Regions from separate parts of the Nonomuraea sp. NPDC049750 genome, predicted to be linked through region 3. Evidence: riboswitches for the same ligand, from Rfam matches in the RefSeq annotation. Region 3 holds a riboswitch; each other region holds the start of a gene.

Evidence for each region. A riboswitch is a leader RNA that binds a small molecule or an ion and turns the genes downstream of it on or off. The one in region 3 is predicted to bind cobalamin.
Region 1: linked by a shared signal. The riboswitch ahead of AB0J16_RS24320 (CbtB-domain containing protein) and the one ahead of AB0J16_RS43250 (ABC transporter substrate-binding protein) in region 3 are both predicted to bind cobalamin.
Region 2: linked by a shared signal. The riboswitch ahead of cobN (cobaltochelatase subunit CobN) and the one ahead of AB0J16_RS43250 (ABC transporter substrate-binding protein) in region 3 are both predicted to bind cobalamin.
Region 4: linked by a shared signal. The riboswitch ahead of AB0J16_RS59100 (ribonucleoside-diphosphate reductase subunit alpha) and the one ahead of AB0J16_RS43250 (ABC transporter substrate-binding protein) in region 3 are both predicted to bind cobalamin.

What each region holds. Positions count from the first base shown of each region.
Region 1 covers NZ_JBFANB010000009.1:101,570-107,252, reverse strand. Annotated here, with positions in the region: gene AB0J16_RS24330 (phosphoesterase) at 104-1,597, shown strand; gene AB0J16_RS24325 (M28 family metallopeptidase) at 1,777-3,327, shown strand; cobalamin riboswitch at 3,305-3,434, shown strand; gene AB0J16_RS24320 (CbtB-domain containing protein) at 3,469-3,657, shown strand; gene AB0J16_RS24315 (CbtA family protein) at 3,666-4,403, shown strand; gene AB0J16_RS24310 (histidine phosphatase family protein) at 4,410-5,060, shown strand; gene AB0J16_RS24305 (VWA domain-containing protein) at 5,080-5,683, shown strand, end outside.
Region 2 covers NZ_JBFANB010000009.1:90,405-96,087, reverse strand. Annotated here, with positions in the region: gene cobN (cobaltochelatase subunit CobN) at 1-1,750, opposite strand, end outside; cobalamin riboswitch at 1,785-1,973, opposite strand; gene cobG (precorrin-3B synthase) at 2,002-3,249, shown strand; gene AB0J16_RS24280 (precorrin-8X methylmutase) at 3,287-3,907, shown strand; gene cobJ (precorrin-3B C(17)-methyltransferase) at 3,913-5,394, shown strand; gene AB0J16_RS24270 (cobalt-precorrin-6A reductase) at 5,385-5,683, opposite strand, start outside.
Region 3 covers NZ_JBFANB010000025.1:47,225-52,907, reverse strand. Annotated here, with positions in the region: gene AB0J16_RS43265 (adenosylcobinamide amidohydrolase) at 72-722, opposite strand; gene AB0J16_RS43260 (ABC transporter ATP-binding protein) at 772-1,575, opposite strand; gene AB0J16_RS43255 (iron ABC transporter permease) at 1,604-2,602, opposite strand; gene AB0J16_RS43250 (ABC transporter substrate-binding protein) at 2,614-3,573, opposite strand; cobalamin riboswitch at 3,646-3,766, opposite strand; gene AB0J16_RS43245 (Gfo/Idh/MocA family oxidoreductase) at 3,774-4,637, opposite strand; gene AB0J16_RS43240 (SDR family NAD(P)-dependent oxidoreductase) at 4,935-5,683, opposite strand, start outside.
Region 4 covers NZ_JBFANB010000063.1:10,266-15,948, reverse strand. Annotated here, with positions in the region: gene AB0J16_RS59105 (ribonucleotide-diphosphate reductase subunit beta) at 1-629, opposite strand, end outside; gene AB0J16_RS59100 (ribonucleoside-diphosphate reductase subunit alpha) at 655-2,970, opposite strand; cobalamin riboswitch at 3,098-3,292, opposite strand; gene AB0J16_RS59095 (tripartite tricarboxylate transporter substrate-binding protein) at 3,297-4,262, opposite strand; gene AB0J16_RS59090 (SAM-dependent methyltransferase) at 4,368-5,135, opposite strand; gene glmS (glutamine--fructose-6-phosphate transaminase (isomerizing)) at 5,209-5,683, opposite strand, start outside.

The DNA.
Region 1 (5,683 bases), on a different contig from region 3:
AACGCAGTGTTCTTGCTCGTCCCGAGCGGCGTTCACATGGCGTTCAGCGGGCTCTTCGAGGCTTGCGGGTCGGCACCCTACCTGCACCGCGAAAGGCTTCATCGTGAGGAACAACAAGGATGAACGGCCCGAATCTGCCGGGCTTTCCCGGCGGCGGCTGGTCAAGTACGCCGGTGTCGGCGCGACGCTGGCCGCCGCGGCACCCCTGGTGGGCGGCACCGCCGCGCAGGCCGACGACGAGCGCTCCTTCGGCGACGGCGCCAACAACGGCCGGATGTGGCGGGCGGGCGATCACCATGTCCACTCCGAGTACAGCGGTGAGTTCGACATCAAGACCAGCCCGCCGACCTTCCACAAGGGCGCCGACGCGGTCTACCCGATCGTCACCAACGCGATCATGGCCAAGTATTTCGGGTTGACCTGGGCGATGTGCACCGACCACGGCGGCCCGACGCATTCCAAGGTTAACCTGGAGCAGGCCTACCCCGACCTGCTGCGCTCGCGGGTGCTCGTACCCGAGGTCCTGCAGTTCTGGGGCATGGAGTTCGACGCGCCGGCGCTGGACCACCACACATTGATGATCCCGCACCACGCCGACGAGGCGCGGCAGCTGTTCGAGCTGGAGAGTCGCTTCGCCAAGCACGACGCCTTCCCGGCCGACCCCGGGCGCGACACCGAGGCCAAGATGGTGGAGTTCCTCAAGGCCGCCCGCGACATGCGGCAGAAGCCGCTGGTGATCGCGCACCACGCGGCGCGGTCGGCGACCGGGCTCGGCGTGTGGGGGCAGGACACTCCGCGCGAGTTCCGCAACGGCAACAACACCGCCCCCGACGTGTACGTGGGATTCGAGGGCGCCCCCGGGCACCAGGCCGGCCCGCTGAACGGCGGCGCCCGCGGCGGGTACGGCAACCACCCCACCTACGGCGGCTTCGACCAGATGACCGCGCGGGTCGGCGGCCTGTGGGACTCGCTGCTGGGCGAGGGCCGGCACTGGTGGATCACGGCCACCTCCGACTCGCACGTGCACTGGACCCGCGGCGGCTCGGACTTCTGGCCGGGCGAGTACAGCAAGACGTACGTGATGGCCCGCCAGGACTACGGCGACATCATGGACGCCCTGCGCAACGGCCGCATCTTCGTCGCCACCGGCGACCTGATCACCGCTCTCGACGTCACCGCCGGCAACCAGGGCCGCCAGGCCACCGTCGGCGAGACGCTGGTGGTCAACCGGCGCAACCGCACCGACGTCGAGGCCGAGATCCGGTTCCGGCCGCTGGAGGGCAAGAACGGCAACGGCGACCGCCCGGAGGTGCGGCGCGTCGACCTCATCACCGGACAGGTGAGCGGCGTGAGCGCCAACCTGGACGCCGACACCAACCCCACCACCAAGGTCGTGGCGCGCTTCGGGCCGGGCGACTGGCGCCGGCAGGGCCGGGACTATGTCATCCGGCACACGCTGCGCGATGTGCAGGCCGACAGCTACCTGCGGGTACGCGGCACCAGCACCGACGAGATGGAGCCGGCGGCCGACGGCAAGGAGAGCCCGTGGCAGGACCTGTGGTTCTACTCCAATCCCGTCTTCATCCGCGTCCGCTAGCCCGCCGGCCTTGGGCGGTCCCGCGTACCACGCGCGGCCGCCCTCTCTCCGCGCCAAGCGTGGCGCCGGGGGTCTTTCAGCTGGGGGTCTTTCCAACGGTGCGGGGCCGGGTTACGTTCGCGTTCGGCGAGCCTCGGGGATCGTCTGCCTTCCCGTTCCTGTCCTACAGGGGAATCCGAATGCGCAGAGTCATCACCATCCTGGCCACCGCGCTCTCCTTGACCATCGCCATGGCCGTGCCCGCCACCGCCGGCGGCCTGGACGACGTCTTCGCCAAGCTGCTGGTCAAGCAGGTCAAGGGGACGAACGTCGCCAAGCACCTGCAAGCCCTGCAGGACATCGCCACCGCCCATGGCGGCATCCGCGCGACCGGCACCAGCGGCTACGGCGCCTCCCGCGACTACGTGGCGAACAAGCTGCGCAAGGCCGGTTACAAGGTCACGCTGCAACCGATCAACTACGTCAAGAGCTGGGCCGAGAACAGCCCGCCGACGCTGGCGCTCACCGCGCCGAGCGCGAAGACGTACGTACCGAACGAGGACTTCTTCACCTTCCAGCCCTCCCCCTCGGGCGAGGTGACCGCGCAGGTCCAGGGCGTGGACCTCACGCTGCCACCCACTCCCACGCCGACCTCGACCAGCGGCTGCGAAGCGGCGGACTTCGCCGGGTTCGTGGCCGGCCGTATCGCGCTCGTCCAGCGCGGCACCTGCCCGTTCGTCACGAAGGTGCAGAACGCGGCCGCGGCGGGTGCGACCGGGCTCATCATCTTCAACGAGGGTCAGCCGGGTCGTACCGACGCGTTCCCGCTGGACATCGGCGAGTGGCGGGGCGGGATCCCCATGGTGTTCGCCGACTTCGCCGTGGGCAACGAACTCGCGAACACGCCGGGCGCGACCGTACACCTCAAGGTCGACGCCAACCTCGTGCTCGGCAGCACGGACAACGTGATCGCCGAGACCCGCTTCGGCGACCCGCGCGACGTCGTCATGGTGGGCGCGCATCTCGACAGCGTGACGGCGGGGCCCGGCATCAACGACAACGGCTCGGGCAGCGCGGCGATCCTGGAGGTCGCCGAGGAGATGGCGCTCTACCCGGTCAAGAACAAGGTCCGCTTCGCCTTCTGGGCCGCCGAGGAGATCGGGCTGCTCGGTTCCGATCAGTACGTCGGGTCGTTGTCGCAGGCGCAGCGGGACCGCGTCCGGGTGTACCTGAACTTCGACATGGTGGCCACGCCGAACTACGCCTACAAGCTGTACGACGGGGACGACTCCGACAACGTCGGCTCCCCCGCCGGTCCGCCCGGTTCCGCCGAGATCGAGAAGCAGCTGGCGGCGTTCTACGGCTCGCGCGGCCTGCCCACGGTGGGCACGGACTTCGACGGGCGCTCGGACTACGGGCCGTTCATCGCGGTCGGGATCCCGGCCGGCGGCATCTTCACCGGCGCCGAGGGGATCAAGACGGCCGCGGAGGCGGCGCTGTTCGGCGGGACTGCCGGGGTCGCCTACGACGCCTGCTACCACCAGGCGTGCGACACCATCGCCAACATCAACGCCACGGCGCTGGACGTGGACGCGGACGCCATCGCCGACTCCGTCGCGCGATACGCGTTCAACCTCCGCTCCATCCCGCCGCGAGTGGCACCCGCGACCAGCCGTGCGCGCTTCACACCGTCAACGTCCGGCTTCCTCGATGTGTTGACGCGAACGGGAGGAAAGGATACGTTCCGGTAGATTTCACGGTTGTCCAAGGGAAATCCGGTGAGATGCCGGTGCGGACGCGCCACTGTATCCGGGACGTAGATCCCGGGAGCCAGGTCGCTTGGGCCTCCGTGACCTCATTTGTTGGGACGCGTCATCCCTGAGGAGGCACTGATGAGTGGTCTGTCCGCTCCTACCGTCATTCCGTTCCCCCGTCTGCGGCTGTGGTTGCTGGCCGTACCGGTACTGCTGCTGGTCGCCTACCTGGTGCTGATGGACAACGGCGCCATCTCGCAGACGGGTGCGTACCTGCACGAACTCATGCACGACGGGCGTCACCTGCTCGGCGTGCCCTGCCACTAGACCCAGGCATGGTACGCACCCTGCTGGTCAGGGGCCTGCTTCTGGGCCTGCTGGCCGGATTGATCGCGGGCGGCTTCGCCTTCGCCTTCGGGGAACCGCAGGTGGACAGTGCGATCGCACTGGAACAGGCGCACGCCGCGCAGGAACCTGGCCATGACCACGGCGAGGAGGAACTGGTCAGCAGGCCGGGCCAGAAGGCCGGGCTCTTCCTCGCCACCGGCCTGTACGGGCTGGCCGTGGGAGGGGTCTTCGCCCTGGTGTACGCGGGTCTGCGGGGCCGGGTCGGTCCACGGTCGGAGGGCGGGCTGGCGCTCGCCGCCGCCGGGTCGGCGTTCGGGGCGGTGATCCTCGTACCGTTCGTGAAATATCCGGCCAATCCGCCGGCTGTCGGAGACCCGGAAACGATCAACAGCCGGACCGCCCTCTATGTCGTGATGATCCTTGTCGGCCTGGCCGCGATCGCGATCGCGGTGGCGACCGCGCGCCGGGTGACCGCCGGGCCTTGGGCGCGGTGGGTCGCGGCCGGGGTCGCGTACCTGGTCCCGGTGGTCGCCGCGTGGCTGCTGCTGCCGACCGTGGACGAGGTGCCCGAGGGCTTTCCTGCCACGTTGCTGTGGCAGTTCAGGCTCGTGTCGTTAGGGACGCAGCTCGTTTTCTGGACGGCCTTCGGTGTGCTGTTCGGGTGGGTGAGCGACAGGGCGGCGCGGCGGGGGGCCGTACCCGCGACCGCCGCCTCGCCGGGCTGAGCCGGCGTGCTGTTCGTCCGGCACGCCAGCACGCCGGGGATGCGGACCGCCTGCTTTCCCGGGGCGGATGAGGACGCCGACCCGTCGAGCCTGGCCAGGGCACACGGCTTGGCCAGGGCACACGGCTTGGCTTCGGTGGTGGCCGACTCGATGGCTGTCGGCTCGGCGGCGACCGGCTCGGCAGTGACCGGCTCGGCGGCGGGCGGCTCGGCGGCGGTCGACTCGGTGGCGTGGGTCGCTCCCGGTGCCGCGGCGCGGCAGACCGCCGCCGCGCTCGGCCGGGAAGCGTGCGTGGTCGCCGCGCTCGCGGAGGCCGATCACGGCCGGTGGCGCGGCCTGCCGTACGGACGGGTCGCGCGGGAGGAGCCGGACGCGCTGGCGAGCTGGCTGGCGGATCCGGACGCGGCGCCGCACGGCGGGGAGAGCCTGACCGTGCTGGCGGCGCGGGTGGCCGACTGGCTCGACTCGGTGCGCGGGGAGCCCGAGGCGGTCGCCGTCTGCGACGCGGGCGCCATCCGGGCGGCCCTCGGCCATGCGCTGGGACTGGACCCAGTGCACTCCGCCCGTTTCGATCTCGCGCCGCTGTCCGTCACTGAGCTGACCGTCACGCGAGGCGGCTGGCGGGTCGCCCACGTCAACCGGAAGATCCTTTCTTGAACGTACGGAAGGTCCTGTCTTGATCGTCTCGTATCCGTTCAGCGCCGTCGTCGGGCTCGACGACCTGAAGCTGGCGCTGGTGCTCAACGCCGTCTCGCCACGGGTGGGCGGTGTGCTGGTACGGGGTGAGAAGGGCACCGCCAAGTCCACCATCGTGCGCGCGCTGGCCGCCCAGCTGCCCCCGGTGAACGTGGTGCCGGGCTGCCGGTTCGCCTGCGATCCGGCCGCGCCCGACGCCGAGTGCCCGGACGGCCCGCACGAGCCGGACGCCCAAGGGCTTCGCCGTCCGGCCGCGTTGGTGGAGCTGCCGGTCGGCGCGTCGGAGGACCGCCTGGCCGGCTCACTCGATGTGGAGCGGGCGCTGACGGAGGGGGTGAAGGCGTTCGAGCCGGGCCTGCTGGCGGCCGCGCACCGCGGCGTCCTGTACGTGGACGAGGTGAACCTGCTGCACGACCACCTGGTCGACCTGCTGCTGGACGCGGCGGCCCTGGGGACCTGCTACGTGGAACGGGAGTCGGTCTCGGTCCGGCATCCGGCCCGGTTCCTGCTGGTCGGGACCATGAACCCGGAGGAGGGTGAGCTGCGTCCGCAGTTGCTGGACAGGTTCGGGCTGACGGTGCAGG
Region 2 (5,683 bases), on a different contig from region 3:
TGTCGCCGTACGTCTCCGCCCGCGCCATCGGCGGCACCATGTGGTCCACCAGCACCGCGTGCGCCCGCCGCTTGGCCTGGGTGCCCTCGCCCGGATCGTTGACCAGGAACGGGTAGATCAGCGGCAGGTCGCCGATGGCCGCGTCGGTGCCGCACGAGGCGGACATGCCGGCCGACTTGCCCGGCAGCCATTCCAGGTTGCCGTGCTTGCCCACGTGCACCATCGCGTGCGCGCCGAACTCGGCCGACAGCCAGCGGTAGGCGGCCAGGTAGTGGTGGCTGGGCGGCAGGTCGGGGTCGTGGTAGATGGCGATCGGGTTGTCGCCGAAGCCGCGCGGCGGCTGGACCATGACCACCACGTTCCCGGCGCGCAGCGCCGCCAGGACGATGTCGCCGTCATGGACGAACAGCTCGCCGGGCGGGGCTCCCCAGTGCCGCTCGATCCCGGTGCGCAGGTCGGCGGGGAGCGTGCGGTACCAGCGTTCGTAGGAGGCGGCGGAGATGCGTACCGGATTGCCCGCCAGGTGCTCCTCGGTCAGCCAGTCCTGGTCCTGGCCGCCCGCGGCGATGAGCGCGTGGATGAGCGCGTCGCCGTCCTGCTCGGCCACGCCGGGGAAGCCCTCGCCCAGGTCGTAGCCCGCTTCGGCGAGCCGGGCCAGCAGCCGTACGGTGCTGGCGGGGGTGTCCAGGCCGACGGCGTTGCCGACGCGCGAGTGCTTGGTCGGGTACGCCGACAGCATCACCACCAGCCGCCGCCCGCCAGGCGGGGTGTGGCGCAGCAGCCCGTGGCGTACGGCGATGCCCGCCACCCGCGCGGCCCGCTCGGGGTCGGCGACGTAGACGGTCAGCCCGTCGGGGTCGATCTCCTTGAAGGAGAACGGCACGGTGATGATCCGGCCGTCGAACTCGGGGATGGCCACCTGCGAGGCGGCGTCCAGCGGCGACAGGCCGTCGTCGTTGTCCTCCCACGCCTGCCTGGCCGTGGTCAGGCACAGGCCCTGCAGGATCGGCACGTCGAGCGCGGCCAGCGCGCCCACGTCCCACGCCTCGTCGTCCCCGCCCGCGCCCGCTGTCGCAGGACGCGAGCCGCCCGCCGCCAGTACGGTCACCACCAGCGCGTCGGCGGCCCGCAGGGTGTCCAGCAGCTCGGGTTCGGCGGTGCGCAACGAGGAGCAGAACACCGGCAGCGCCTGCCCGCCCGCCTCCTCGACGGCGGCGCAGAGCGTCTCGACGAAGGCCGTGTTGCCCGCCATGTGGTGCGCCCGGTAGTAGAGCACCCCGATCACGGGCCCCTCGTGTGACCGTGCCTCGCGCTCCAGCCGCCCCCAGGACGGCGTGGGCGCCGGCGGCGCGAACCCGCGCCCGGTCAGCAGGACGGTGTCGGACAGGAAGGCGTGCAGCTCGGTCAGGTTGGCGGGCCCGCCGTGCGCCAGGTACGCGTGCGCGTCGGCGCAGACGCCGCCGCGCACCGTGGACAGCTCCATCAGCTCGGCGTCCGGCGCCTGCTCGCCGCCCAGCACTACGACCGGACGGGGCCCGGCCAGCAGCGCGTCGAGCCCCTCCTGCCAGGCGCGGCGACCGCCGAGCAGCCGTACGACGACCAGGTCGGCCCCCTCCAGCAGGCCGGGAAGATCGTCGGGGCCGAGCCGGGCGGGGTTGCCCAGGCGGTAGGCGGCGCCGCAGGCACGCGCGCTCAACAGGTCGGTGTCGGAGGTGGAGAGCAGCAGGACGGTACGGCTGTCGCCAGGCACGGCGCGATCCTCCCTCGGGGTCCTCGCCCCGGTCGTGGGTGTCGCGACGGCAGGAGTCTCCTGGCTCCCGGATCAGCGCTCACCCCGGCCTTCCCACCCGTTGCCGGGCAGTGGCCTGCGGTGGGGTTCGCTCCCCGGTCACAGTGGCGGGACCGCGCCGGATTCGCACCGGCTTCCTCCCTTTGCCATCGCCTACCCAGGAGCCTACGGCAGGAGCAACCTCCACCAGAAGTGGCGTTACCATCCTCATCGTGTCCATAGCCGACTTTTCCGGACGGGTCCGGCCCGACGCCTGTCCGGGAGCGCTCCAGGTGCACGAGGCCGCCGACGGCCCGCTGGCCCGGGTCCGCCTGCCCGGCGGCGCGGTCTCCGGCGGGCAGCTCCGCGAGCTGGCGGCCTGCGCGGCGGAGCTGGGCTCCGGGGTGGTCGAGCTCACGTCGCGGGCGAACGTACAGGTGCGCGGCCTGCGCGCGCCGGCCGCCTTCGCCGAACGGATCGCCACCGCTGGGCTGCTGCCCTCGGCCGCGCACGAACGGGTACGCAACATCGTCGCCTCGCCGCTCGGCGGCCGTGGTCCCTCGGGTTCGGTGGACACGCAACCCCTGGTCGAGGCCCTGGACCTGGCTCTGTGCGCACGGGTCCGGCTGGCCGGGCTGCCGGGGCGCTTTCTGTTCGCGCTGGACGACGGCACTGGGGATACGTGGCAGCTGGCCGCCGATGTCACTCTCGTGCCTGCGGCAGTGGACGGTGACGCCTGGGTCTCACTGCCCGAGGGCGCGGTGGCGGGCGGTGGCGCCTGGTTGTCACTGCTGCTGGCGGGCGTGGACGTCGGGCTTGTCGTGTCCCGTGACGCGGCGGTCGGGCTGATGATCGCCGCCGCCGAAGCGTTCCTCGACGAGCGGGAGCGCGGGCTTTCCGATCGTGACCGGGGCGCGTGGCGGATCGCGGAGTTGGCGGACGGTCCCGCCCGAATCGCCGCCCACCTGGGCGTGGCGGGCGCGCGTAAGACGACCGCCCTGGACGCCTCCCCTGCCTTCTCGGCCCGTCGCCCCGGGCCTGTCGATCAGCGGGACGGCCGCGTGGCGCTGGAGGCCGTGGTGCCGCTCGGGCGGCTGTCCGCCGCTCAGGTAAACGCCATCGCCGACACCGCCGACGACGGTGGGGCGGTTCCCGTACGGCTGACGCCTTGGCGAACGGTCGTCCTGCTGGACCTGTCCCCCGCCGCGGCCGAGCGGGCGGTGCGGCAGCTGTCCACGGCCGGGCTGGTGACCGATCCGGCGTCGCCCTGGGTCGGCGTGAGCGCCTGCACCGGACGTCCCGGCTGCGCCAAATCGCTGGCGGACGTGCAGGAGGACGTACGGCGGTGGGTGGCGACCCTGGACGCGCCCGCTGCGACGCCGGTGCACTGGGCCGGTTGCGAGCGGCGCTGCGGACTGCCCCGCGGCCGGGTGGTCCAGATGGTGGCCACCGCCGACGGATACGAGGAACGGCCGCACTGATGGCGGTCAGCTTCGACCGATGCGAGGAAAGGCAGCAGTGACCGACTACCTGCGCGACGGCGCCGAGATCTACCGGCGTTCGTTCGCGACCATCCGTGCCGAAGCCGATCTCACCGGGATGCCCCCGGATGTGGCCCAGGTGGCGGTGCGGATGATCCACGCGTGTGGCATGACCGACCTCGTCGCCGACCTGGACTGGTCGCCTTCGGTGGTCGTCCGGGCCCGCGAGGCGCTGCGGCGCGGCGCGCCCGTGCTGTGCGACGCGCAGATGGTCGCCTCCGGCGTCACCAGGCGCAGGCTGCCCGCCGACAACGACGTGGTGTGCGCTCTGGGCGAGCCAGGCGTGCCGGAGCTGGCCGAACGCCTCGGCACCACACGCAGCGCCGCCGCCCTGGAGCTGTGGCGCGACCGGCTGGACGGCGCCGTGGTGGCGATCGGCAACGCCCCGACCGCCCTGTTCCGGCTGCTCGAACTGGTCGCCGAGGGGGCCGGCAGGCCGGCGGCGGTGCTCGGCGTGCCGGTCGGCTTCATCGGCGCGGCCGAGTCCAAGCGGGCTCTGGCGGACAGCGACCTGGAATACCTGGTGGTGCACGGACGCCGCGGCGGCAGTGCGATGACGGCGGCGGCGGTCAACGCCATCGCGAACGAGACGGAGTGACGGCGATGACGGGACGACTGTACGGGGTCGGACTGGGCCCGGGAGACCCGGAGCTGGTCACGGTCAAGACGGCCCGGCTGATCGGCGAGGCGGACGTGATCGCCTACCACGCCGCCAGGCACGGCCGCAGCATCGCCCGCTCGATCGCGCTGCCGTACCTGCGGGAGGGGCAGATCGAGGAGCTGCTGCTGTACCCGCTGACCACGGAGACCACCGACCACCCCGGCGGCTACCAGGGCGCGCTGGACGACTTCTACGCCGACTGCGCCGAACGGCTGGCCGCCCACCTGGACGCGGGCCGGACCGTGGTCGTGCTGAGCGAGGGCGACCCGCTGTTCTACGGCTCCTACATGCACATGCACAAGCGGCTGGCCCACCGCTATCCGACCGAGGTGGTGCCGGGCGTGACCTCGGTCAGCGCCGCCTCCGCCGTCCTGGGGCGGCCGCTGGTGGAGCGCGACGAAGTGCTGACCATACTGCCCGGCACGCTGCCCGCCGAAGTGCTGGCCGAGCGGCTGCGCGGCACCGACTCGGCGGCGGTGCTGAAGCTGGGCAGGACGTTCGAGAAGGTCCGCGACGCCCTGGCCGAGGCAGGGCGGCTGGACGACGCCTGGTACGTCGAGCGTGCCACCATGGGCGCCGAACGCGTCGCGCCGCTCAAGGACGTGGACGCCGACGGCGTTCCGTACTTCTCGCTGGCCCTGCTCGCCAGCCCGGCCGAGCGCACCTTCGTCCCCGAGCCCTCGTCGACCGAGGGGCGCGGCGAGGTGACCGTCATCGGCCTCGGCCCGGCCGGGCGGCCGTGGCTCACGCCGGAAGCGCAGGAGGCCCTCGCCGCGGCCACCGACCTGGTCGGCTACGGCCCGTACGTGGACCGGGTGGCGCCCAACGCGCGCCAGCGCCGCCACCGCACCGACAACCGGGTGGAGGCCGAACGCGCCAGGCACGCGCTGGAGCTGGCCGCGACGGGCGCACGGGTGGCCGTGGTGTCCTCCGGCGATCCCGGGGTGTTCGCCATGGCCAGCGCGGTGCTGGAGGAGGCGGCGGCCGGGTTCCCTGACGTGCCGGTGCGGATCGTGCCGGGTCTGACGGCCGCGCAGGCGGTGGCCAGCAGGGCGGGCGCGCCGCTCGGCCACGACTACTGCGTACTGTCGCTGTCGGACCTGCTCAAACCGTGGGACGTGGTGGCCGGCCGGCTGACCGCGGCGGCCAAGGCCGACCTGGTGCTGGCGCTGTACAACCCGGCCTCGCGCAGCCGTACGTGGCAACTCGCCGCCGCGCGTGACCTGCTGCTGGAGCATCGCGACGCGGCCACCCCCGTGGTGATCGGCCGTGACGTCGGCGGCGCGCAGGAGAGCGTCACCGTCACCACGCTCGGCGAGCTCGACCCGGCCCAGGTGGACATGCGCTGCCTGCTGATCGTCGGCTCCTCCACGACCCAGGTCACCGCTCGCGGCGTCGTCTACACCCCCCGCCGCTACCCCTGAGCCCAGAGGGCCGCCGCGTTCACGGTCTCCACCAGACGGACACCCGTCGGCAGCGGCGGCCGGTCCACCATGATCACCGGTAGCCCCAGCTCGCGGGCCGCGACGAGCTTGGCGGCGGTCAGCCGGCCGCCGCTGTCCTTGGTGACCAGCACGTCCAGACGGTGCTCGCGGATGAGGGCCAGCTCGCCCTCGACCGTGTAGGGCCCGCGGTCGAGCAGTACGTGTACGTGGGGCGGGACCGGCGGTTCGGGCGGATCGACGGACCTGGCCAGCAGCCACACTCCGGCCA
Region 3 (5,683 bases):
TCTCAGCCGCCGCAGACCGTCACAGGGGATCGGGACAGTCGTGAGACGAACCACCCCAGGGGACCATCGTCCTAGCTCCGGGGCCGCCAGGAGGCCGCGCCCTGGTGGACGGCGGAGTGGACGGCGCGGGCCAGGCGGGCACCCCAGGTCGAGCGGGGGCCGCCGAAGAGCTCCTGCGGCCCCTCAGCGCGTACGGCCAGGCACAGGGCGTCCGAGGCGGTGCCGGTGCACGGGAAGCCCGCTTCGATCAGCGCCTGGGACTTGGCCTCCGTCATCGTCATCACGGCGTTGACCAGGGCGGCGTCGGTCATCGCGACCGGCAGCACGGCCATCAGGTTGATCGTCCCCACGGGCGGCGCGAGGGTGCTGAGCATCGGGGCCAGTTCGGGGTCGGTGGCGCCCTCGGGGGCGGCGGCCCAGGTGGGGACGCGTAACCCGACCGTCGCCACGACCTCCGCGCCGCCGTCCACCGCCCGCGCGTAGCGCTCCACCGAGGCGGCGGTCATCATCCCCACCCCGCTGCCGTCAGGCCCGAGGTCGAGCAGGTGCTCGACCGGGTCCATCCGCGAGTAGCCCGCCACGACCTGCGCGTTCAGCACCCACGTACGCTCCCCGATCCCCCCGCCCAGAAGCGCCGACGAGATCATCCGCCACCCCGGCCCGAACTCCCACAGCAGCGACCCGAGCCGCGCTCCGTCCTCAACCCGATACGTCAGCTCCACGAGACCCCCTTCAGGACAACGCCCTCGACCCGATAGGCCGGCGCCACTTTCACGAGACACCCCTGACCAGGTGCACGACGGGCCGGCCTCCGGGACCCGGCGCGATCTCGACCCGGGCGTCGAAGTGGGTGCCGACCAGTGCCTCCGTGAGCACCTGGCCCGGCTGCCCGGCGGCGACGGCCCGGCCGCCGGCGAGCAGGAGGAGCCGGTCGGCGTACTGTCCGGCGAGGGTCAGGTCGTGCAGCGTCGTCACCACGGTCAGCTCGTCGGCGAGCCTGAGCCGGTCGACCAGCTCCAGTACCTGCTGCTGGTGTCCGAGGTCGAGCGCGGTCGTGGGCTCGTCGAGCAGGAGCGCGGGCGCCTCCTGGGCCAGTGCCCTGGCCAGGACCACCCGCTGGCGTTCGCCGCCGGACAGCTCCCCCAGCCGGCGCGTGGCGAACTCGGTGAGGTCGAGACGTTCGAGCACGGACCTGGTGACCTCTTTGTCGTGGCGGCTCTCGCTGCCGAGGTAAGGGATGTACGGGGTGCGGCCGAGCAGGGCGTAGTCGTACACGGTGATGTCGGGAGGCAGCGAGGGCGTCTGGGGGGCGTAGGCGACCAGCCTGGCCCGGTCCCTGGGCCTGAGCGTGTTCGCGGCCCGGCCGCCGACGGTGACGTCGCCCCGGTGGGCGACGACGCCCATGACGGCTTTGAGCAGGGTGGACTTTCCGGCGCCGTTCGGGCCGATGATCGCCAGCCATTCGCCGCGCCGTACCGAGAGGTCGACCTCGGTGAGCACCTCACGCTCGTCGAGTCGTACGGACAGGGCGCTCGTCTCGATCATCCAGGCCGGCCGGGCCGTGTCGGCGGTCACGCGGCGGCCTGCCAGGACGTGGCGGCGGTCATGTGGCGGTCTGCCGGGTCATGCGCAGGACCGCCACGAAGAACGGCGCGCCGACGAACATGGTGACCACTCCGATGGGCAGTTCGGCGGGGGCGATGACGGTGCGCGCGACCAGGTCGGCGAGCACGAGGAAGGCGGCGCCGCCGATCAGCGACAGCGGTAGCACGATCCGGTAGGAGCCGCCCGCCAGCCGCCTGACCACGTGCGGAATGACGATGCCGACGAACCCGATGAGCCCGCTCACCGCCACTGCCGCCGCGGTGGCCAGGGAGGCGGCGAGCAGTACCGCCAGCCGTACCCGCCCGGCGCGGACGCCGAGGCTGGTGGCCTCCTCGTCCCCCACCGAGAGCACGTCCAGCATCCGCCCGTGCGCGAGCAGCAGTACGGCCGAGACGGCGGCGTACGGCAGGACCAGCCAGAACTGGTCCCATCCGCCGCCCACGTCGCCCAGGATCCAAGAGTAGATGCGCTGCAACTGCTCGACCTTGAACTGCTGGATGAACGTCTGGATCGCGGTCAGGAACGAGGTGACGGCCACCCCGGCGAGCACCAGCGTGGCGGTGCCGCCCGAGCGCCCGGCGGTGTTGCCGAGCACGTACGCGAGGAACACCCCGCCGACCGCCCCCGCGAAGGCGGCCACCGGGATGCCGACGGCAGGGGTCGGCACGAGCACGATGACCACGGTGGTGGTCAGCCCGGCTCCGGCTGCGGCGCCCAGCAGGTAGGGGTCGGCCAGCGGGTTGCGGAACACCCCCTGGTAGCCGGCCCCCGCGATGGCCAGCAGCCCGCCGACCACGGCCGCCACCAGCACCCTGGGCAGCCGCAGCTCGAACAGCAGCCCTTGCTCCACGGGGGCCAGCCCCGAGTCCACGTGTACGTACGGCAGCCAGTCGAGCACCTGGAGCACCACCTGCCACGGTGAGATGTCGGCGGCCCCGCCGAGCAGCCCGGCGACCATGGAGACGGCGAGCACGGCCAGCGCGCCCGCCGTCCACATCGGTCTGGACCTCACTGGCGGGTGGCCGCCTTGCCGACGGCGTCGCTGATGGTCTGCGCCAGGTCCACGACCCGCGGGCCCCAGCGCGAGGCGATGTCGTCGTCGAGCTGGATCACCTGGTCACCCTTGACCGCCGACAGTCCTTTCCAGCCGGGGCGCTTGGCCAGCGTGTCCTTGCTCTGCTGGCAGCACTTCACGTCCGCCAGGAAGATCAGGTCGGGGTCGGCCTGGGCGACGAACTCCGCCGACAGCTTGGGGTAGCCGCCCGCCGGGTCCGGCGCCTTGTCGGCGATGTTGGTGAGGCCGAACATGGCGTAGATCTGCCCGATGAACGTGCTGGACGTCGCCGCGTAGGGGGTCTGGTCGAGTTCGTGGTAGTAGGTGAGCTTCTTGTTCTTGGGGGCGTTCGCCGAGAGCTTGTCGAGGGATGTCTTCATGCCTGTCACGACTTGTCCGGCCTTTTCGGTGTTGCCGGTGGCGGCGCCGAGGTCGGTGATCTCGTCGTACGCCTCGTCGAGCTTGGTGGCGGCGGGCTCCAGGAGGACGGGCACGTTCACCTTGCCCAGCTTGGCGACGATGCCGTCGATGTCGTTGGAGACGATCACCAGGTCGGGCTTCTGGGCGACGATGGCCTCGACGTTCGGCTTGAAGCCGGACAGGTCGGTCTTGGGGACGCCGGCCGGGTAGTTGGACTGGTCGTCCACCGCGATGACCTGGGGGCCCGCGCCGATGGCGAAGAGCGTCTCGGTGTGGCTGGCGGAGAGCGAGACGATCCGCTCCGGCTTTTTGGCGATGCCGACCTTGCCGTTGCCCGCCTCGACCGTCACGGGGAAGGCGGCGGAGCTGGTCGAGCCGGTCGTACCGGTGGGGCTCGCGGGGGACGGGGTGGTGGTAGTGCTGGTCTGACCACATCCGGCCAGAACGAGCGTTCCCAGCAGCGCGCCCGCGAAGGCCGTGCGTACGGGCCTCACGAGAAGTCCTTTCACACTGTCGGAACCGAGAGACCCGCTGGAGAGCGACGGATCACCCTTTTCCACGAGGGTTGATGACGTCAGCGCGGAGGCAGGCGACCTGGCTATGACAGTTGCGGGACAGCGCCGGACTCGCACCGGACTTCGCTGCAACTCTGCGCGTCGGACAGACGCTATCAATGCGCCAGATGGGCGTTAAGTCAAGGGGTGCCCAATTGGGCTTCCGCCTCGGCGATGATCTCTTGCAACCTGAGCCCGTGGGCCGCGTCCAGCGGGTGCCCGCCGCCCTGGCGTACGGTCCGCGCGAACTCCTCGGCGATGGTCTCGAACGGATCGTCGTCATCACTGGGCATCAGCGTCACGCTGCCCGTCCTGCCGAACACCGCGACGCTGGCCGGCGGCAGGTCACCGGCGGCGGCCATGCACAGCGACGCCTCGCTGGCCGCGCCGCCCTCGTGATCGAGCAGCAGTCCGGTCCAGCCGAGCGGGTTGCCGTGCGCGCGCACGCCGGTCACCCGGCCGAGCGCGGCGTCGAGCAGGTCGATCACGTGCGGCCCGACGTCCAGGAGCGCCCCGCGCTCGAGCCGCCACGGGGTGCCGAAGAGGTGGCCGCCCAGCAGGACATTGGAGATGTTCGCGGCGTGACCGCCGAACGCCTCGATTTCCGCGCAGCGCGCCAGAAACTCCCTGACCTGCTTCATATAACGCATGCTGAGCACCATCTGGGAGGCCACACCGGCCTCACGCACGGCGTCGGCGAGCCGCCGCGCGTTCTCCAGCGAGTCGGCGAGCGGCTTCTCCAGCAACAGCGCCTTCCCGGCCTTCGCCGCGCGCACCCCCAATTCGGCCTGTACGCCCGGCGGCACGCAGAACGCCACGGCCTCGCACGCCTCGAACAACTCCTCGACCCGCTCGAACACCGGCGCCCCCAGCCGGGCGGCAGCCTCCGGGCGCCGGGCCCACACGCCGGCGAACCGGAGATGCGGACTGTTGACCAGCATGGGCGCATGCGCGCGCTCCGCCCACGGCCCCGCCCCGACCAACCCGACCGACACCGGCTCCATTCATCCCCCTTGATCCGCCACAACCTTAATGCGGTTCCTAGGAATGTTCTGCGGGCATCCGGTCTTCCACTCCCCCGCAGGAGTGTCCCTCCACGGGCTCCCTGCCACACGGACCGCCTTCCTCCGCTCCCCCGCAGGGGCATCCCTGAAAGGACCCCAACCACCACGGACCGACTTCCTCCGCACCCCGCAAGGGCCTCCCCCACAAGGACCCCAAGCACGACAGACCGTCACTGGGATCGAGACGGTCGTGTGACGAACCACCCCAGGGGAATCCCGGTGGTCACCGCACCAGCATCACCCCGCCGCGTCGCGCCATTGGCGCAGGGCGTGTTCAGGGCGGTGGGCCATCGTGCCGGAGTCGATGACGATGGTCTGTCCCGTGATGCACCGCGACTCACCCGAGGCGAGGAAGGCGACGAGGTCGGCCACGTCGTCCGGGGTGCAGGCCCAGGGCAGCAGCCGTTCGGCCGCCTTGTCGGCCAGCCGCTCCCGGCCGAGGGCCTGCGCGGCCGCGTCGGTCAGGACCAGCGCGGGCGCGACGGCGTTGCAGCGGATGCCGCGCGAGCCGTACTTGGTGGCCACGTAGCGCACGAAACCGGTCAGCGCCGCCTTCGAGGTGCCGTACGCGACGTGCGCGACGTCGCCCAGCAGGCCGGAGACCGACGAAGTGACGACGAACGCGCCGCCCTCGGCCATCACGGGGGCCGCGTGCTTGACCATGAGCAGGCAGCCACGCAGGTTCACCGCCATCGTGCGGTCCCAGACGGCGACGTCGAGGTCCTCAAGGTCGCGGTCACGGCCGTAGGTGCCGGGGTCGAGCGCGGCCGCGTTGGAGTGGACGACGTCCAGGCGGCCGAACGAGGTGACCAGGTCGCCGATCGCCTCGGCCACCTGCTTCTCGTCCGACACGTCACAGACGAGCGCCGTGGCCGTGCCGCCTCTGGCGCGGATGGCGGTGGCGATCGACTTGGCGCCCGACGCGCGCACGTCCAGGACGCCCACGCAGGCACCTTCGGCAGCCAGGCGCGACGCGCACGCCGCAC
Region 4 (5,683 bases), on a different contig from region 3:
TGCATGGACTCATCACGGAACACCCAGTTGGTGCCGGTGGCCAGCCCGCCGAGCAGGCCCCGAGACCGGAACCAGTATACGTAGGCGAACGCTCCGTAGAAGAAGAGCCCTTCGATGCAGGCGGCGAAGCAGATCAGGTTGAGCAGGAACTGCCGCCGCTCGTCCGCGTTCTCCAGCTGCCGCAGGCCGTTGATCGAGTCGATCCACCGGAAGCAGAAGTCCGCCTTGTCCCTGATGGACGGGATGTGCTCGACGGCGGCGAACGCCTTGACCCGTTCCTCCAGGTCAGGCAGGTACGTATCGAGCAGCGTCAGGTAGAACTGCACGTGCACGGCCTCCTCGAACAGCTGCCTGCTGAGGTACAGGCGCGCTTCGGGGGCGTTGACGTGCTGATAGAGGTTGAGCACGAGGTTGTTGGCCACGATGGAGTCGCCGGTGGCGAAGAAGGCGACCAGCCGGTTGATCAGGTGGCGTTCCTGCGGCGTCATCCTGGCCAGGTCGGCGAGGTCGGAGTGCAGGTCCACCTCCTCGACGGTCCAGGTGTTGCGGATCGCGGCGCGATAACGCTCGTAGAAGTCCGGGTAACGCATGGGACGCAGGGTCAGGTCCATGCCGGGGTCGAGCAGCATTGGGGGTCTCCGTTCGAGGGGGCTGCTACTGGCAGGCTTCGCAGGTTTCCGGGTTCTCCAAGGAGCAGGCGACGGCGTCGAGCGCGATCGTCGTCTGCGCGGTCGTGGTCTGGGCGATCGTCGTCTGGGCGATCCGGGTGGCCGGGCGCGAGCGCAGGTAGTAGGTGGTCTTCAGGCCCTGCTTCCAGGCATAGGCGTACATCGACGACAGCTTGCCGATCGTCGGGCTGGCCATGAACAGGTTGAGCGACTGCGACTGGTCGATGTACGGCTGACGTGCCGCGGCCAGGTCGATGAGCGCCTTCTGCGGCAGCTCCCAGGCCGTCCGGTACAAGGTCTTGAGGTCGTCGGGGATGCCCGCGATCTCCTGGACCGAGCCGTCCGCCCGCTTGAGGTCGTCGCGCATCCGCTGCGTCCACAACCCGCGAGCCTGCAGGTCGGCCACCAGGTAGCGGTTGACCTGGAGGAACTCCCCCGACAGCGTCTCGCGCTTGAACACGTTGGACACCTGTGGCTCGATGCACTCGTAGCACCCGGCGATGGAGGCGATGGTCGCGGTCGGGGCGATGGCGACCATCAGCGAGTTGCGCAGCCCGGTCGTGGCGATCTTCGCGCGCAGCTCGGCCCAGCGCGGCGACGCGGCGGCGCCGTAGTGGTCGGGGTGCAGGACGCCGCCCGCCGCCCTGGTCTCCTCGTACGACGGATGCCGGCCGCGCTCGACGGCCAGGTCGGCGGAGGTGTCGTAGGCGGCCAGGGCGATCTCCTCGGCGACGCGGGTCGACAGCCCCAGCGCCTCGGGCGAGTCGAACGGCAGCCGGAGCGCGAAGAAGACGTCGGCCAGGCCCATCACGCCGAGCCCGATCGGCCGCCAGCGCTTGTTGGCCGCCTCGGCCTCAGTGGTCGGGTAGAAGCCCAGGTCGATGGTCCGGTCCAGGAAACGTACGGCCGTACGGACGGTCGTGCGCAGCCGGGCCCAGTCGACGCCTTCGCCGGTCAGGTGGGCGGCGAGGTTGATCGAGCCGAGGTTGCATACCGCCGTCTCGCCGTCGCTGGTGACCTCGAGGATCTCGGTGCACAGGTTGGACAGGTGGATGACGTTCTCGGGCCGGGCCGTCTGGTTGGAGGTGCGGTTGGCGGCGTCCTTGAACGTCATCCAGCCGTTGCCGGTCTGGGCGAGGGTGCGCATCATCCGGCCGTAGAGGGTCCGGGCGGGCAGTTGCCGGGTGTAGCGGCCGTCGGCCTCGTAGGCGCGGTAGGCGCGGGTGAACGCCTCGCCGTACAGGTCGGTGAGGTCGGGGACCTCCTTGGGGTCGAACAGCGACCAGACCTCGTCGGCCTCCACCCGCCGCATGAACTCGTCCGGCACCCAGTTGGCCAGGTTGAGGTTGTGCGTACGCCGGGCGTCCTCGCCCGTGTTGTCGCGCAGCTCCAGGAACTCCTCGATATCGGCGTGCCAGGTCTCCAGGTAGACACAGGCCGCGCCCTTGCGGCGACCGCCCTGGTTGACGGCGGCGACGGAGGAGTCGAGCGTACGCAGCCAGGGCACGATGCCGTTGGAGTGCCCGTTGGTGCCCTTGATGAGGGATCCACGCGAGCGCACCCGGGTCCACGCGATGCCGATGCCCCCGGCGTACTTCGACAGCCTGGCCACCTGCCCGTAGCGGTCGTAGATCGACTCCAGCTCGTCGCGCGGCGAGTCGAGCAGGAAGCACGACGACAGCTGCGGCCGGCGCGAACCGGAGTTGAACAGCGTCGGTGAGCTCGGCAGGTACGACAGTGTGGACATGAGGCCGTACAGCTCGGCGGCCTCGGCGACCGTCTCCGACAGCCCGCAGGCCACGCGGAGCAGGAAGTGCTGCGGCCGTTCGAGCACGGTCCGCGACCGCGGGTGCCGCAGCAGGTAGCGGTCGTAGACCGTACGCAACCCGAAGTACTCGAAGCGGTCGTCCGCGTCGCCGGAGACGAGCGCGTCGAGCTCGGCGGCGTGCGCGCCGACGAAGGCGGCGAGCGAGTCCTGGATCAGCCCGGCGGCGTGGCTGGCGGCGATGGACTCGGAAAAGGTCCGCACGCCGTGCCCGGCCGCCTCGTCGGCGATCTCCTCGGCCAGGAGCCGGGCGGCGATCCGGGAGTTGGCCGGATCGGTGATCACCCGGGCGGCGGCCTCCTCGATCGCCAGCCGCCGATCGGCGCTTTTGGCGGTGGCCGACTGCCGATCGACCGTCGCCGACTGCCGGCCGACGGTGGCCGGCTGCTGGTCGACCGTGGCCGGCTGGTGATCGACCGTGGCCGGCTGGTGATCGACCGTGGCCGGCTGGTGATCGGCCTCAATGATCTGCGTCACGTGCTCTCTCCTCGCGAGCTCATCCCCGTGAGGGCGCGTGAGAGCACGACGGCCCCTGGACTCCCCGGCCGCCGACGCCCCCGGCCCTCCCTCGAGGCCATGGACACTTCGATGGGCAGAGCCGGCTGGCTCCCCCAACGTCACCGGCAGGTCTTCGGGCTCGCGGGCATGGTCGATAGTTCCTACTGGCCGTCGCTTCCCGGAAAGGTCCAGTGCTCGTGACGGCGGTCGTTCCCGCTCACCGCTGCGGGGCAGCCCCGGAATCGCACCGGGTTCCCTTTTGCTCCGCCCCGAGGGGCGAACCAGCGACGAGCAGAATCCTACATCTAGTGGCCCTTGGCGCAACTACCCCAGCATGTTGTGTCAGCGGTGTCGAGCATGCCCAGATCGCGGAGCACGGCCCTGGTCCTGCCGATCTCCGAGGCCAGCCATTGTTCGAAGTCGTCGCCGCTGAGCGGGATCGAGGTCCATCCCTCCGCCCGGCAGGCCGCCCGCCAGGAGGCGGACTCCGTGACCTCGTCGCAGAGCCGGATGGCGACGGCCTTGCCGTCCTCGGACATCCCCTCGGGCCCCACGGCCGCGCACCAGTCGGCGAAGTCGACCCGCACGCCGCACTCCAGCAGGCTCGGCGCCTCCACGCCGTCCACCCGGCGCGCGCTGGAGACGGCCAGCACCCTGACCTGGCCCTTGCCGATGGCACGGCGCCAGTCCGCGAGCGTGCCGGTCGCCGCGGCGGCCTTGCCACCGAGAAGCGCGGCCGCGGCCTCCACGCTGCCGGGAAAGCCGGTGTAGTCGACCTGCCGGGTGTCGGCGCCGAGGCCCTTGGCGATCAGCCCGAACAGCAGGTGGTCGGGCTCGCCCTGCGGTCCGCCCGTCAGCGGTGTGCGGTCGGGGTGGGCCACCAGCTGCGCGCCGAACTGGTCGAAGGTGGTGAACTTGGAGTGAGCGGGCACCACCACCACCTCGATCTGGCCGGTGAGCCGGGCCAGCGGCGTGGCGGTGTCGAGCAGCGACAGCCCGTTGTTGAGCTCGGTCGCGGCCAGCGCGGGCAACCCGGTGACGGTGATCCGGGTGACGGGCGGCGTGCCGGAGACCGGGAAACCGGCGTCGCGGGCGGTTTTGACGAGCGCCTTGGCGACGCGGGCCCAGCGTCCGGCGCCGGGGACGATCGCGAACCGGCCCGAGAGGCCGGCCGCGTTGACGGCGCGTCCGCCGAGGCTCCCCTCCGTGCCACATCCTGTCGCGCAGGCCGCCACCGCCAGGCCGAGCGCGAAGAACCCCCGTCGGCGCATGGCGTCCTCCCCTCGCACCCCATAACTACCCCAGGTCACTGACACTTAACGCACTGTTACACATCAGGGTTGTCATTATCAGGGATCACGAAAAGTCGGGAAGAACTATGAAGTTTTCTCGCCCACACCGACGAGCAGGTACGACGGCAGCGAGGGCTCGCTGACCAGCCTGGGCCGATCGGGACGCCAGTCGGGGGCGTGCACCAGGCCCGGCTCGACCAGCTCGAAGTCCCCGAAGAACGCCCGGATCTCCCTCGGCGTCCGGTCGGTGCCGGCCCCTGCCGACGTGGGCCGGTGGAGGGGCGTGGCGCCCTCGTCGAAACGTCCCCGCGAGGTCGCGTGGGTGAGCACCAGGTAGCTGCCGGGCGCCACCGCCTCGCGCAGCCTGGTCACCATCTTGCCCGGGTCGCGGGCGTCCGGGATGAAGTGCAGGATCGAGACCAGCAGCACGCCCACCGGCTCGTTCATGTCCAGGAAGCGGGACGCCTGCGCCAGCACCTCGTCGGGGTCGAGCAGATCGGCCTGGACGAAGACGGCCCGGCCCGCCCCCTCCAGCAGCGCCCTGGCGTGGGTGGCGACGACCGGGTCGCGATCGACGTAGACGACTTTCGCCTCCGGCGCCACCTCGTGCACGTTGCCCTGGGTCGGCAGCCCGCTGCCCAGATCGAGGAACTGGCGGACGCCCGCGCCCGCCAGGTGGCGGACCGCGCGCTGGAGGAAGGCCCGGTTGGCACGCGCCAGCAGGACGGCTTGCGGGATCAGCGCCGCAAGCCGGTCGATCGCCTCGCGGTCGACGGCGTAGTTGTCTGTGCCGCCGAGCATGTAATCGTACATTCGTGCGAGATTTGGCGGTTGGCCATGAAACTCGGGCACAGTTTCGATCTTAAGTCCTGCCGGTCCACTTATCGCGGGCTATGTGCCTATTGTGGCCGCCGTGTCGAAGCAGTTACTCGACTGTGACGCTCTTAGCCAAGTTGCGTGGCTTATCCACATCGCGCTCGAGCGCCACGGCGGCGTGGTAGGCCAGCAGCTGCAGCGGGATCGTGAGCAGGATCGGGTCCAGCTCGATCTCGTTCTTCGGCACCACGATGACGTCATCGGCCAGCTTGGCGTCGGGTTCGCGGTGGCCCACCATGAGCACCTTGCCGCCGCGGGCGCGGATCTCGCCGAGCGTGGTGAGGTTCTTGTCGAGCAGTTCGTCGTCGGGGACGATCGCCACCGTCGGCATCTCGGGGCCGATGAGCGCGAGCGGCCCGTGCTTGAGCTCGCTGGCCGGATAGGCCTCGGCGTGGACGTACGAGATCTCCTTGAGCTTCTGCGCGCCTTCGCGGGCCACCGGATAACCGCGGACCCGGCCGACGAACATCATGCTCGGATAGTTCGCGTACTTCTTCGCCAGCTCGGCGATCTTGTCGCCCTGC